3 regions of the Streptomyces sp. NPDC060205 genome follow, and region 1 is predicted to be linked to each of the others. Evidence: riboswitches for the same ligand, from Rfam matches in the RefSeq annotation. Region 1 holds a riboswitch; each other region holds the start of a gene.
What was found. A riboswitch is a leader RNA that binds a small molecule or an ion and turns the genes downstream of it on or off. The one in region 1 is predicted to bind cyclic di-AMP.

Region 1 (4,498 bases):
CCGGTTCGAGGACAAGGTGCGGGTGAGCGAGGTGGCGCGCATCCTCCGCGCCTCCGGCGGGTCGGCCGGGCGGCCCGCCCTCACCGTCCGGACCCTCGGGGGCCGCATCGAGGAACTCTCCGCGGACCACGTCGTCGCCGCGACCGGCTATCGCGTCGACCTCGCCGCGATGGACTTCCTCGGCCATGAGCTGCGGACACGGCTGGCCGTCAGCCGCGGGACACCGAGGCTGGGCGCCGGATTCAGCTCCTCCGTGCCCGGTCTGTACTTCACGGGGCTGCCGGCCGCGGCCTCGTACGGCCCGGTGATGCGGTTCGTGTGCGGGACGGAGTTCGCCTCGCCGCGGCTGGTCCGGCATCTGGCGGCACGGCACCGCTGAACCCGGGGCGCGGGCGCGCTCGGTGGGAGCGCGCGCGGGCGCACGCGGGCGGTCTGGAGGGGGCGTGAATCAGGTCGGCCCGGTGGCCGATATGTCATGGGATCGGCCTGAACTCCAGGGGTCTGCTGGGGCCCGCGACGACGCGTGGGACGGTCGGGGTGCCGGACGACGTCCGGTTCCCGTCGAGTCGCTGGGGGATTCGATCCGTATTCTCTGATCATGGCCCCACCGATTGCATATTCACTCATCGCCACTGACCTGGACGGGACGCTGCTGCGCGGCGACGACACCCTCTCGGACCGGTCGCGCGCGGCGCTGGCGATGGCGGTCGGGGCAGGCGCCCGGCACCTCGTGGTGACGGGGCGCCCCGCCCCGCGCGTACGGCCGCTGCTGGACGAACTCGGCAGCCAGGGGCTCGCGGTGTGCGGACAGGGCGCGCAGTTGTACGACGCCGGCGCGGACCGCATGGTGTGGTCCGTCACGCTCGAACGGGAGCTGGCCGAGGTCGCTCTCGGCAAGATCGAGGCGGAGGTCGGCGAGGTGTACGCGGCCGTCGACCAGGACGGGGTCGACGGACTCACGCTCATCGAGCCGGGGTACGAGATGCCCCACCCGACGCTGCCGGCGGTACGGGTGCTGCGGCGCGACGACCTGTGGACCCGGCCCATCAGCAAGGTGCTGCTGCGGCATTCCCTGCTCTCCGACGACGAGTTGGCGTCCGCCGCCCGTGGAGCGGTCGGTTCCCTCGCCACCGTGACGATGTCGGGGCCCGGGACCGTCGAACTCCAGCCATGCGGCATCACGAAGGCCACGGGCCTCGCGCTCGCCGCCGGCCGGCTGGGCCTGACGTCGGCGCAGACCATCGCCTTCGGGGACATGCCGAACGACATCCCGATGTTCGACTGGGCGGCGCGCGGGGTGGCGATGGCCAACGCGCATCCCGAACTCAAGTCCGTCGCCGACGAGATCACCCTCTCGAACGAGGACGACGGCATCGCGGTGGTCCTGGAGCGCATGTTCTCCACCGGCCGGACCGATCGCGCGGACGGGACCGACCGGACGGGCCGTACCGACCGGACGGGCCCCCGTGTCGGCCGGCAGGCCGGTCCGGGGGCCCGCTCGGGCGTCGGTCAGTAGGCGCCGAAGACGTTGTCGATCGAGCCGTAGCGCGCGGCGGCGTAGTTGCACGCCGCCGTGATGTTGGCGACCGGGTCGAACGGGTCCAGCGACGTACCGGTCACGTGGTAGGCCGAGAAGGTCGGGTCGATGACCTGCAGGAGCCCCTTCGAGGGTGTGCCGGCGACCGCGTTGGAGTCCCAGTTGTTCATGGCCTGCGGGTTGCCCGACGACTCGCGGATGATGTTGCGGTGGATGCCGTCGTAGGTGCCCGGGATGCCCTGCTGGGCCATGACGTCCAGGGACTGCCTGATCCAGCCGTCGAGGTCGTCGGTGTAGGTCTTCGCCGAGGCCGGGGTGACGGCGGACGCCGTGGACGCCTTGGACGCCGTGGCCGTCTTCGCCGAGGTCTGGCCGTTCTTCGTGCCCACGGTCAGCTTGAGGCCCGGCCGGATGACCCCCGGGTCGTCGCCGATGACCGCGCGGTTGGCCTTGTACAGCTTCTTCCAGTCGCCCGTGGTGTGCGCCTTGGCGATCTTGGACAGGGTGTCGCCCTGGACCACCTTGTAGGTGACCAGCGAGACCTGGGGGACCGCGTTCGGGGTGGCGGCCTGGGCGCCGGTGGCTCCCACGAGGGGGAGCGCGAGTGCGGCTCCGCCCGTCCCGGCGGCGACGATGCCACGGGTGAGGGTGCTGTTTCTGGGGCGGCGGTGCTTGCCTCGTGCGGGCATGGCGAATGTCCTCTCCGGCGCCTGCGAGGTGAGCTGTCGGGTTCGGGCTGGAGATGCCCGGCCGCGTGGGGTGCGCGACTTGACCCCTAGCCGTCCCGATGTCCGGAACGGCGGCTTACCTGGGTCCCCCGCTCCTGCCGTACGCGAGTGAATGGGTGACTGGGATTTCCGGGCGGCGGCAGGATTAGGCGATCCGTCCGGAGTGACGTGAACGTATGCGAGAGCACATGCCGTGAACAAGCCCCGCATTCACGCGGCGAGTCCAATGAACTGCCATGTCGGGTGAATATCTCTTGATCGAAACGGAAGGTGAAGTTCAACTTGCTTTCCGCAAAGGGAAATCGGCAGAGTCGGCAAAACGATCATTCCGCGCGGGCGTGACTCAATTCACTGGCGCGGGCGGCCAATGTCCATAAAAAGGGTGATACGCAATATTCTGTGGGAGCGGACATGGGCGCCGGATACGGGCGCCATGTGCGGTCCTGGAGGCACGTGAAAGCGCCCCGGCTCATCCCGCCGTACGCGGAATCCTTTTCTCCCAGGTGCGGTGGAACACCACTTCGTCGCCGTCCCTGCAGATCACTTCGTTCGAGGTGATGAAGTCCGCCTCGTCGCAGGTGATTTCGGAGTGCGTCTCGACACTCGCGTCCCACGGCATTTCCGGCCGGTGCAGTCGCACGGACCAGTCGGACCGGGTGCGCGCGGACAACGGGTCGGACTCATTGATCGTGTACGTCTCCAGTGCGTCCTCGGTGAATTCGAGACCGTCCGGATAGACCCGGGTGCCGCCGTATCGCGGATCCACTTCCAGGCGCCATTCACCCTTCGCGACATCGCGGACCACGAGGCGTTCGGGGCGCGGCTCGTCCAGTGTGGCGGGGAAGTTCACGCCCAGCGGAGCCGACTGCTCCGGTTCCTCGAAGGTGATGGAGGGGTCCGACTCCTGGGCGCGGAGCGGTAGTTCCAGTTCGCTGCCGGACGGAGTGAGGGTGAAGCCCGCCTCCGAGCCCGGCTGGGGCCAGATCCACGGCCAGTACGCGGAGGACACCGCGAGCCGGATGCGATGGCCTGGCGGGAAGGCGTGGCCGATGCCGTTCAGTTCGAAGAGCACATCCTCCGTGGAGCCCGGTTCCCAGGGAACCACCTGGTCACGGCCATGACGGGCTGTCAGGTTCAGGGCGCCTCGGGTGACCAGCGTCGAGGAGCCGTCGGGTGCCACGTCGCACAGACGGGCCACTACTTGTCCACGTTTCGCCGCGGAGGTGAGCCTCAGGCGCACGCGCGGACGGCCCAGTACCCAGATCTCCTCCGGCACCTCGAACTCGAAGCACACCGACCGCGCGTCCTCCTCCCGCTGGTCCGGCGGCAGATCGGCCTCGTTGCCGAAGGGGAAGAAGCGGCCCGCGTCCAGCCCGGTGTGCTGCGGGGAGCGCACCGTGACGGGGGCGCCCTGGAGCGTGTACGGGACGTGCGCGACCAGGGGGGAGGGCCAGGCGGGGTCGCCGACCCAGCGGCCGGGCAGCACCGGGTACACCGTCGCCGGAGGGTGCGAGTCGCTGACGTACGAGCGAAGGAGCGGCTCGGACATGACTCCGGAGCCGGGACCGGAGCCGGAGCCGGAGCCGCCGGCCCCGGTGCCGCCGCTGTCGGCCCCGGTGTCGGTGTCGGTGTCCTTCAGCCAGTGGTCCCACCAGCGCAGCGTCTCCTGGAGGAAGCCGATGGCGGGACCCGGCGGCAGCCCCCGGTCGGGGTACTGGTGCGACCAGGGCCCGATCAGGCCCCGTACGCGGTCCGGCGGGAGGTGTTCCACGAGACGCAGCACGGTGTCCCGGTACGGGTCGTGCCAGCCGCCGACCGCCAGCACGGCCGCCCGGATCGCCGAGTAGTCCTCGCAGACGCTGCCGCGCCGCCACTGCTCGTCCCTCGTCTGGTGGGCGAGCCAGGTGTGCAGGAACGGATCGACCGACTCCAGTCGTTCCACCCACAGGTCGCGCCAGGACTCGCCCACGTACGCGGGATCGGGCGGGCGCGCCACGAACGCGAGCATGGTCGCCGCCCACGCGTGCATGTCGACGGCGAGTACGGAACCACCCATGTAGTGCACGTCGTTGTCGTAGCGGTCGTCCGACGAGCAGACCGTGACGACGGCCTTGAGCGGTTCGGGCGCGAGGGCCGCGATCTGGAGGGAGTTGAAGCCGCCCCAGGAGATGCCGAACATGCCGACCTTGCCGGAGCACCAGGGCTGGGCGGCGAGCCAGTCGACGACCTCGAC
Region 2 (4,498 bases), on a different contig from region 1:
CTACAACTCCTGGGAGGCCACGGAGTTCGACATCTCCGAGGAGCAGCAGCGGGCGCTCGCCCGCCGGGCCGCCGACGCCGGTGTCGAGCTGTTCGTGGTCGACGACGGCTGGTTCGGGGCGCGCACCAGCGACCGGGCCGGCCTCGGCGACTGGACGGTCAACCGGGACCGCTTCCCGGGCGGGCTGAAGCCGCTGGGTGACCACGTGCACGGGCTCGGGATGCAGTTCGGCATCTGGGTCGAGCCCGAGATGGTCAACCCGGACAGTGAGCTGTACCGCGCGCACCCGGACTGGGTGCAGTTCCAGCCGGGACGGAAGCGGACGGAACTGCGCAATCAGCTCGTGCTCAACCTCGCACGCGAGGACGTCCAGGAATACCTGTGGGAACAGCTCGACGCACTGCTCTCCAGCGCGCCGATCGACTACGTGAAGTGGGACTTCAACCGCGCCTTCACGGACGCGGGCTGGCCCGGCGAGGCCTATCCGCAGCGGCTGTGGGTGGACCATGTGCACGCCCTGTACAAGCTGTTGGACCGGCTGCGGGCGGCCCACCCGGGTGTCGCCTTCGAGTCCTGCTCGGGCGGCGGCGGGCGGATCGACCTCGGGATCATGGCGCGTACGGACCAGGTGTGGACCTCCGACAACACGGACCCGCTCGACCGGCTCGCCATCCAGCACGGCTTCAGTCAGGTGCATCCCGCGCGGGCCATGGCCGCCTGGGTCACCGACAGCCCGAACACCCAGCTCAACGGACGTGTCAGCTCGCTGCGCTTCCGGTTCGTGAGCGCGATGGCCGGGGTCCTCGGCGTCGGCGGCGACCTCACCCGCTGGACCGAGGAGGAGCTGGCCGAGGCGCGGACCTGGGTGGAGCTCTACAAGGAGATCAGGCCCGTCGTGCAGCGCGGTGAGCTGCACCGGCTGCGGGCGCCGCAGGGCGGACTGAGCGCCGTCCAGTACGTCCGTGACGGCGAGGTCGTCGTCCTCGCCTGGCTCCAGGCCCAGCACTACGGCGAGCCTGCCCTGCCGGTGAGGCTGCGGGGCCTCGACCCGTCGGCATCGTACGAATGCCTCGAAACGGGCGAAGTCCACCGTGGTGCGGTGCTGTTGCATCACGGGCTGCGGACGGGGTTGCGCGGCGACCTCGATGCGGCAGTTATCCGCCTGCGTCGCATCTGACTGATCTGTCCGTAATGGAGCCTTCATTCCAACTAGCTCCGGAGTGAAGGCTCCTGAGGCGGTCCTTGGTGAGCAGCGTCATATCCGTGACGTTCCGCTGTCGCCATGCTCACGTAAGTCCGCTTTGTTTTCAGGGCTTTAACAAACCGAGGACGGTCCCCATTCACACAGGGTGACTGGTATTTCGGTCGAGGATCAAGAAAACGGGGCACACAGGAAACCCTCAAGCTTGTTTGCGCCTCTTCATGTCGCTTACGTTCACCTCCAATCCGGACGGACGCCCAATCCTGCCGCCGCCCGGAATCCGCACACTCACCCGTATGTGGCAGGAGCGGGGGACCCACAGGTAGTACGCCTGTTCCGGTCTCCGGAACGGCTTGGGGTTAAGTCGTGCGAAAGCACGGCCGGGCATCTCCAGCTCGCACCCGACAGCTCACCTCGCAGGCGCCGGAGAGGAATTCGTCATGCCCGCGAAGGGTAAGCACCGCCGTCCCAAGTCCCCGCGTTTCTCCCGCTCCATGGCCGTGGCCGGCACCGGGGGCGCAGCTCTCGCCCTTCCGCTGCTCGGCGCCACCGGAGCGCACGCCGCGACTCCGCAGACCGCCGCGGACTCCGTGGCGAGCGCCGCGAACGTCGCGAGCAAGTCCGTCGCCGCCGCTCCGGCCGCCGAGAAGCAGGCCGAGACGAAGAAGGTCACGACCAGGACCTACTCCGTGCGCTCGGGCGACTCCCTGTCGAAGATCGCCGACACGCAGGACGTCGACGGTGGCTGGAAGAAGCTGTACTCGGACAACCGCACGTCCATCGGCGGCGACCCGTCCCTCATCCACCCGGGTCTGAAGCTCGCCCTCGGTGGCAAGGCGGCGGCCGGCTCCGGCTCCACCGCCCCCAAGGCCGCCGACAAGTCCGCGGCCAAGAAGACGACCACGGCGTCCAAGGCCGCCGACACCTCGACGGCCACCGGCTTCACGCTGCCGGTCGCGGGGGCGTCCATCGGCACCTCGTACAAGATGTCGGGCAGCATGTGGTCCAGCGGGTACCACACCGGTGTCGACTTCGTCGTGCCCACCGGCACCGCGCTCAAGTCCGTCGGCGCGGGCACGGTCGTCTCCGCCGGATGGGGCGGCGCGTACGGCAACCAGGTCGTCATCCAGCTCGCCGACGGCCACTACGCCCAGTACGCCCACCTGTCCTCCCTCTCCGTCTCGGCCGGTCAGAGCGTGACCGGCGGACAGCAGGTCGGCCTCTCGGGTGCCACGGGCAACGTCACCGGCCCGCACCTGCACTTCGAGATCCGCACCACCCCGGACTACGGCTCGGACGTGGACCCGCTGGCCTACCTGCGCGCCAAGGGCGTCTCCGTCTGACACCCTCCGACGCCGCCTGACGCGGACCGACGCCCGCGGGCGTCGACCGATGTGAAGCTCCGAAGGCCGGACCCTGTGATCCCCGGGGTCCGGCCTTCGGCATGTCCGGGGCCGGACGGCCGGCGGGAACAGCGGCGGGGGCGGGGGCGTTCACAGGCGTTTCAGGCCCCCGGACGGTTCAGGACGCGCAGGAACTGATCCGTGAGCTGTCCGGTGTCGAGGCCGTCCGCGCTGCGCCCGGACAGGATGTGGAAGAAGGGCGGGCCGATCAGCAGCGCGGTCGCCTGTTCCGGCGAGAGGTCGGTGCCGCTCGGTTTCCGCACCGCCTCCACGACCTCCGCCGCGCTCTCCCCGAGGATGTCGCGGGACGCGAGCAGCGCGGCGACCTCCGCGTCGTGCTGGGCCTCGCCGATGAGGGCACGGTAGGCCGCGCCCGCGTCGGAGCGGGCCAGGAAGCCCACGAGTGCGTCGAGATAGGCCTTGAGGTCCTCGCGGGGATCCCCGCTGCGGGGCACGGACAGTTCCTGCCGGGCGTCGATGACGCTGGCCTCGTAGAGCACCTCCGCCTTGTTCGACCACCAGCGGTACACGGTCTGCCGGCCCACGCCCGCCCGCTCGGCGATGCCCTTCATGGTCAGGGCCGCGTACCCCACCTCCACCAGTAGGTCGTCGACGGCGTGCAGCACGGCGGCCCGTGCGCTCTCACTGCGGGGCCGTCCGCGGCCGCTTCCATCCACCATCCCGCAACTCTATACGAGGCACGGTGTCTCGAATGTGTTACCTTTACGGTGCACGGTGACTCGGAAATGGGTCTCCGGCCTCGTGCCGCCCGTCTCGCGGTAACGGCGCTGCATCACAAGCAATCTGACGCGGTGTCAGTGCCGTGCCCGGCAGGCCCCACCTGTCCCCACACCCGTCTCCACCCCTCATCCGTCCTTCATCCGTCCACTCACCTGCCCTCTTCAGGGCGAAGGAGGTCACGCTCATGCGTGCATTCGTCACCGGAGCGACCGGCTGGATCGGCTCCGCCGTGGTCGACGAGCTCGTCTCCACGGGCCACCAGGTCATCGGCCTGGCCCGGTCCGACCGGGCCGAGAAGGCCCTCGCCGCCAAGGGCGTCGGCATCCTCCGCGGCGACCTCGACGATCTCGGCTCGCTGCGGCGGGGCGCCGACCAGGCGGACGCGGTCATCCACCTGGCCAACAAGCACGACTGGGGCGATCCCGCCGAGTCCGACCGATCCGAGCGCGCCTCGGTCCGGGCGCTCGGCGACGCCCTCGCCGGGACCGGCCGCCCGTTCGTGGTCGCCGCGCCCCTCTCCGGCCTCGTCGAAGGGCGGCCCGCCACCGAGGACGACGTCTCGCCGGCCGTCGGCCCGGACTCCAACCGGGGCGGCAGCGAGAACCTCGCCCTGGACTACGTGGCCCAGGGCGTACGGACCGTGATCACGCGGTTCGCGCCGAGCGTCCACGGCCACGGCGACTGGGGGTTCGTCAACTTCCTCACCGCGGCCGCCCGCGAAAGGGGCGTCTCCGGTTACGTCGGCGACGGCACCGCCGCCTGGTCGGCGGTGCACCGCGACGACGCGGCCCGCCTCATCCGCCTCGGCATGGAACAGGCGCCCGCGGGGACGCGGCTGCACGCCGTCGCCGAGGAGACCGTCACCACCAAGGCCATCGCCGAGGCGGTCGGCCGCAGCCTCGGCCTGCCGGTCGCCTCCGTCGCACCGGGGGACGCCGGGCCCCATTTCGGCTTCGTCGGCCGCTTCTTCGCCTCCACCATGACCGCGTCCAGCGACGTGAGCAGGCGGCTGCTGTCCTGGGAGCCCACCGGGCCGACCCTGCTCGCGGACATCGACGCGGGCGCGTACACGGCCTGACGGCCACGGGCGCCGCGCGGCCCGAGGGGCGGGCCCGGTGAAGCGTGGGCGACGGTACGCCCTCCCACGCCCCCT
Region 3 (4,498 bases), on a different contig from region 1:
GACCACCGGTGGCTGGCGCTCGCCTGCGAACTGGCCGCCGAGTGCCCGCCCTCGGAGACCGCCTTCAGCGTCGGCGCGGTCGTCGTCGCGGCCGACGGCACGGAGCTGGCCCGCGGGTACTCCCGCGAGTCCGACCCCGTCGCGCACGCCGAGGAGGCCGCGCTCGCCAAGATCGCGCCGGACGATCCCCGGCTCCCCGCCGCCACGGTCTACAGCAGCCTGGAACCCTGCGCCCGCCGCGCCTCGCGGCCCGCGCCCTGCGCCCGGCTGATCCTCGACGCGGGGGTGCGCCGGGTCGTCACCGCGTGGCGCGAGCCCGACACGTTCGTGGCCGCCGCCGACGGGAACGGCCTGCTCGCGGCGGAGGGCGCCGACGTCGTCGTACTCCCGGAGCACGAGAGCGCGGCCAAGGCACCCAACCGGCACCTGAACCAGGGCTGACATCTACCGGTGTGCGCCGGGTCCCGCGAATGGCGTACAGTGGAGTCAACGACGCGGGGTGGAGCAGCTCGGTAGCTCGCTGGGCTCATAACCCAGAGGTCGCAGGTTCAAATCCTGTCCCCGCTACTGAAGGCCTGAGGCCGGAATCCAATGGATTCCGGCCTCAGGTGTTTTCCGCTGCTCCAGCAGCCGTGTCGCGTGCCGTCCCGTACGCCGGCGCTCACCCGCCCGGTCCCCGTCCGCTCGCCCCTCACCGCCGGTCACTGAACTCTGGACGGAGCGAGGTGGTCGAGGGCAGGAGACACGTGATCGGGCGTCGAGCGGTCGAGCAGCGGTCGCCGGGCTCCGCCGGGTCGCAGCCGGACAGACGGACCGGCCTGTATCCCCGTACCCGCGCGGTCGTCCGCGTGCTGCCCGCGCTGCTGATCGTCGCCGGAGTCCTGTACGACGTCCTCACCCCGCAGTACTTCACCGCCGCTCCCTTCCTCTCGGCCGCCTCGCTCGTCGCCGCGCCCCTGCTGTCGCTCGGCGCCACCGTGTGGACGGGCGTCGCGGGGACGGCGGCCATGGTCCTCGTCACCCTGCGGTTCGCCGTCGACGCGAGCGGGATCACCGAGATCGCCACCGTGGCGACGGTCGCCTGCCTCGCCGTCGTCATCAACCGGCTCGTGAGCCTGGGCAACGCCCGGCTGGCCTCCGCCCACGAGATCGCCGAGGCCGCCCAGCGGGCCGTCCTGCCCGAACCCGCCGCGCGCACCGGCGGCCTCGACCTCGCGGTGCGGTACGTGGCCGCGCAGACCGACGCGCTCATCGGCGGCGACCTCTACGCCGTGCAGGACACCCCGCACGGCGTACGGCTCGTCGTGGGCGACGTACGGGGGAAGGGCATGGGCGCGGTCGCCGCCGTGGCCGTCGTCATCGGCGCCTTCCGGGAGGCCGCCGAACAGGAGAGCACCCTGGAGGCGGTCGCCCAGCGGCTGGAGCGGTCGCTGATGCGCGAAGGGGTGCGGCGCGACAGCGTCGAGGTCTTCGAGGGCTTCATCACCGCCGTGCTCGCCGAGATCCCGCACGGCAGCCAGCGTGTACGACTCGTCAACCGCGGCCATCCCGGACCGCTCCTGCTGCGCGGCGACGGGACCGTGCACACGCTCGCCGCGGCGGAACCCGCGCTGCCGCTCGGGATGGGCGACCTGGGCGCCTGGCCCGACCGCGCGCAGGAGGAGGACTTCCCGGGCGGATCCATGCTGCTCTTCCACACGGACGGGCTGTCCGAGGCCCGGGACGGTCGGGGCGTGTTCTTCGACCCGGCGGCCCGGCTGTCCGGGCGGGAGTTCGCCGGGCCCGACGCGCTGCTCGCCGAACTGGTGGACGACGTGCTCCGGTACACGGGGGGCGGCGGTACGGACGACATGGCGCTGCTCGCCGTCCGGCGGCCGTGAGGGCGTCGGGGCGTCTTCCCGGACCTCTCCCGGACCTCACCGCACCTATATCACCTGCAGTAGTCGAACGACGCCCCTGCGCATAACAACTGACACACCGTCAACAAAAACGGTACCTGTGAATGGCGATCAACTCGCCCGATTTACCCCGCTCGCAGCGTTTAAGTCCAGGCCAGCAGCCGTAACGATCATCAGGAACAGCTTGGAATCCGGTGCCTGAGTCTATTAACGTTCGATAACGCAGCGCGGTGTCCCAGCCGTCACAAGAGACGGCTCCGTGCGCACGCGCCGAATCCCGCAAGGGAACCGGGGAACCACCTACATGGGGTGAATCGCGTGTCTTTCGTGGTGGTGAACACCGCGGTTGACGCGCGTAGGAGACCTTCCTGCTCCGAACCCGTCAGCTAACCCGGTAGGCGAGAAGGAAGGAAAGGAGCGCGCCCACGTGGCGTTCAACAGGCCTGCCCCCACACCCTCGTTCATGCCTGACGAGGTGACGGGAGAGACCTCGGGCGACAAGAAGCCCGACACCTTCGCCTTCGGCGCCCGCAGGGACGATGAGCCCTGGGAGCCCTGGAATCCCAGCGCGGACACCGTCGTTCCCGTCCGCGGCAAGCACCGCGTCGCCAAGCAGCGTGGCGGGGGACTCGCCCGCAGCTCCACCGTTCTGGGCGTCGGCGTCATAGCCGCCGTCGGCGCGGGCGGCATGGCCTCCGCGCAGACCGGCAAGCCGCCGGTGTCGATCTCGATCCCCGACCTGCCGAACGTCGGCTCGCTGATCTCCGACGACGAGGCCCCCGAGGGCTCCAGCACGGCGCTCACCGCCGCCGGCCTCACCGAGGCCGACGCCGAGGAGGGCAACGCCGACGCCGGCGAGGCCCTGCGCTCTCGCATCATGCTCCAGGCCGAACTCCAGCAGGACCAGGTCGACCGCGAGGCCCAGGCGTCCGCCGAGGCCGCCGCCGCGAAGAAGGCCGCCGCACTCGCGGCCAAGGAGCAGGACGCAGCGAAGGCCAAGGCCGCCGCCGCGAAGGAGAAGAAGGAGCAGGAGGCCAAGGCGAAGGCCGAGGCCGCGCGCCTCGCCGAGCTGGCCAAGCAGTTCACGCTGCCCACCTCCTCGTACACGATCACCTCCACCTTCGGGCAGTCCGGCTCGCTGTGGTCCTCCGGTCAGCACACGGGTCTGGACTTCGCCGCTCCCACGGGTACCCCGATCAAGGCCGTTCACAGCGGCACGATCACCGAGGCGGGCTGGAGCGGCTCGTACGGCTACCGCACGGTCCTCACGCTCGACGACGGTACGGAGCTCTGGTACGCCCACCAGTCGTCGATCGGCGTCAGCGTCGGGCAGAAGGTCAGCACCGGCGACGTCATCGGGCGCGTGGGCGCCACCGGCAACGTCACCGGGGCGCACCTCCACCTGGAGGTCCACACGGCCGGCGGCAGCGGGATCGACCCGATGGCGTGGCTGCGCGGCAAGGGCCTCAACCCGTAAACCACTCTCAGCGGCCGGCCTGGCCGGCCTCCCGCCCCGCGGTCTCCTGACTCCCACTGACACAGACCTGAAAAAACTGACGCGCGCGTCCGGGTGACGCGCGCGTCTTTGCCTTTTTCGCTGAGGGGCGCGGGGGACTGCGCGCTCAGCCATGGACGGCCCGCGCCTGGGTCTCGGCTTCGGTCGGTACGGCGTGTTTTTTGCTTTGAGGGGCGCGGGGAACTGCGCGACCAGCCACGGACGGCCCGCGCGGGACCGCGGCGCGTCAGGTTCGGTACGGGTTGTATGCCGGGTAAGGCGGCGGATACCCGTACCCCGCCACAGGCCACGGCACCGGCGCCCCCACAGTCGCCCGCGCCGCGTACGCCAGCGCCGGCCGGGCCGGCTCCCGCCGAGCCCACAGCTCGTGCAGCAACTCCCGCTCCCGTACGGCGAAGTCCGCCCCCGCCCGGCCCCGGCGCCCGCGATGGCGGAGAAACGCCAGCGAGGTGGCGTACGCCTCGTACTCCGCCACCGCCCGCCCCGCGTCCCGCCCGCCATGGTGCGTGGCGTACTCCCGCGCCAGCCGCCGCGCCTTCATCGAGCCGAGCACGAACGGCTCGGCCGCGGCCAGCCAGCCTGCCACGGCGTACGAGGGCAGTTCCGTGCGGACCGTGCCCAGTTCCCGCTGGCGTGTCCAGACGGCCAGCCAGGTGAGCAGCCCGAAGGACGGGACCATGAACGCCGCGTAGACCGCGAAAAAGCCGTACTCGCCGAACGCCGACGAGCCGTTCCACATCGCGTGCATGCCCATCGCGAGCAGCAGCCCGGTGAGGGGCAGGAGCACGCGCCGCACCTGCTGGCGGTCGGCCGAGAGCGCCGCGATGCCGAAGCCGATGCCCGTCAGCACGGTGAACAGCGGATGCGCGAAGGGCGACATGATCACGCGTACGAAAAAGGTGGCGGCCGTGACGGAGAAGATCCCCGTGTCGCCGGTGAGCTGGTCCGTGCCGAAGGCCGTGCCCAGATAGAGGATGTTCTCGGTGAACGCGAAGCCCGTCGCCGTGACGCCCGCTATCACCACGCCGTCGACTATCCCCGTGAAGTCCCGTCTGCGGAACAGGAAGACGAGCAGGACGGCCGC

Region 2: linked by a shared signal. The riboswitch ahead of ACFWGJ_RS20615 (peptidoglycan DD-metalloendopeptidase family protein) and the one ahead of ACFWGJ_RS13625 (transglycosylase SLT domain-containing protein) in region 1 are both predicted to bind cyclic di-AMP.
Region 3: linked by a shared signal. The riboswitch ahead of ACFWGJ_RS22605 (M23 family metallopeptidase) and the one ahead of ACFWGJ_RS13625 (transglycosylase SLT domain-containing protein) in region 1 are both predicted to bind cyclic di-AMP.

The regions. Positions count from the first base shown of each region.
Region 1 covers NZ_JBHWZP010000060.1:13,394-17,891, forward strand. The annotation lists gene ACFWGJ_RS13615 (NAD(P)-binding domain-containing protein) at 1-379, shown strand, start outside; gene ACFWGJ_RS13620 (HAD family hydrolase) at 599-1,516, shown strand; gene ACFWGJ_RS13625 (transglycosylase SLT domain-containing protein) at 1,510-2,226, opposite strand; cyclic di-AMP (ydaO/yuaA leader) riboswitch at 2,230-2,394, opposite strand; gene ACFWGJ_RS13630 (CocE/NonD family hydrolase) at 2,735-4,498, opposite strand, start outside.
Region 2 covers NZ_JBHWZP010000110.1:6,338-10,835, reverse strand. The annotation lists gene ACFWGJ_RS20620 (alpha-galactosidase) at 1-1,177, shown strand, start outside; cyclic di-AMP (ydaO/yuaA leader) riboswitch at 1,462-1,637, shown strand; gene ACFWGJ_RS20615 (peptidoglycan DD-metalloendopeptidase family protein) at 1,642-2,544, shown strand; gene ACFWGJ_RS20610 (TetR/AcrR family transcriptional regulator) at 2,706-3,284, opposite strand; gene ACFWGJ_RS20605 (SDR family oxidoreductase) at 3,530-4,423, shown strand.
Region 3 covers NZ_JBHWZP010000127.1:18,534-23,031, forward strand. The annotation lists gene ACFWGJ_RS22590 (dihydrofolate reductase family protein) at 1-441, shown strand, start outside; tRNA gene ACFWGJ_RS22595 (tRNA-Met) at 494-567, shown strand; gene ACFWGJ_RS22600 (PP2C family protein-serine/threonine phosphatase) at 747-1,880, shown strand; cyclic di-AMP (ydaO/yuaA leader) riboswitch at 2,157-2,314, shown strand; gene ACFWGJ_RS22605 (M23 family metallopeptidase) at 2,326-3,375, shown strand; gene ACFWGJ_RS22610 (PrsW family intramembrane metalloprotease) at 3,641-4,498, opposite strand, start outside.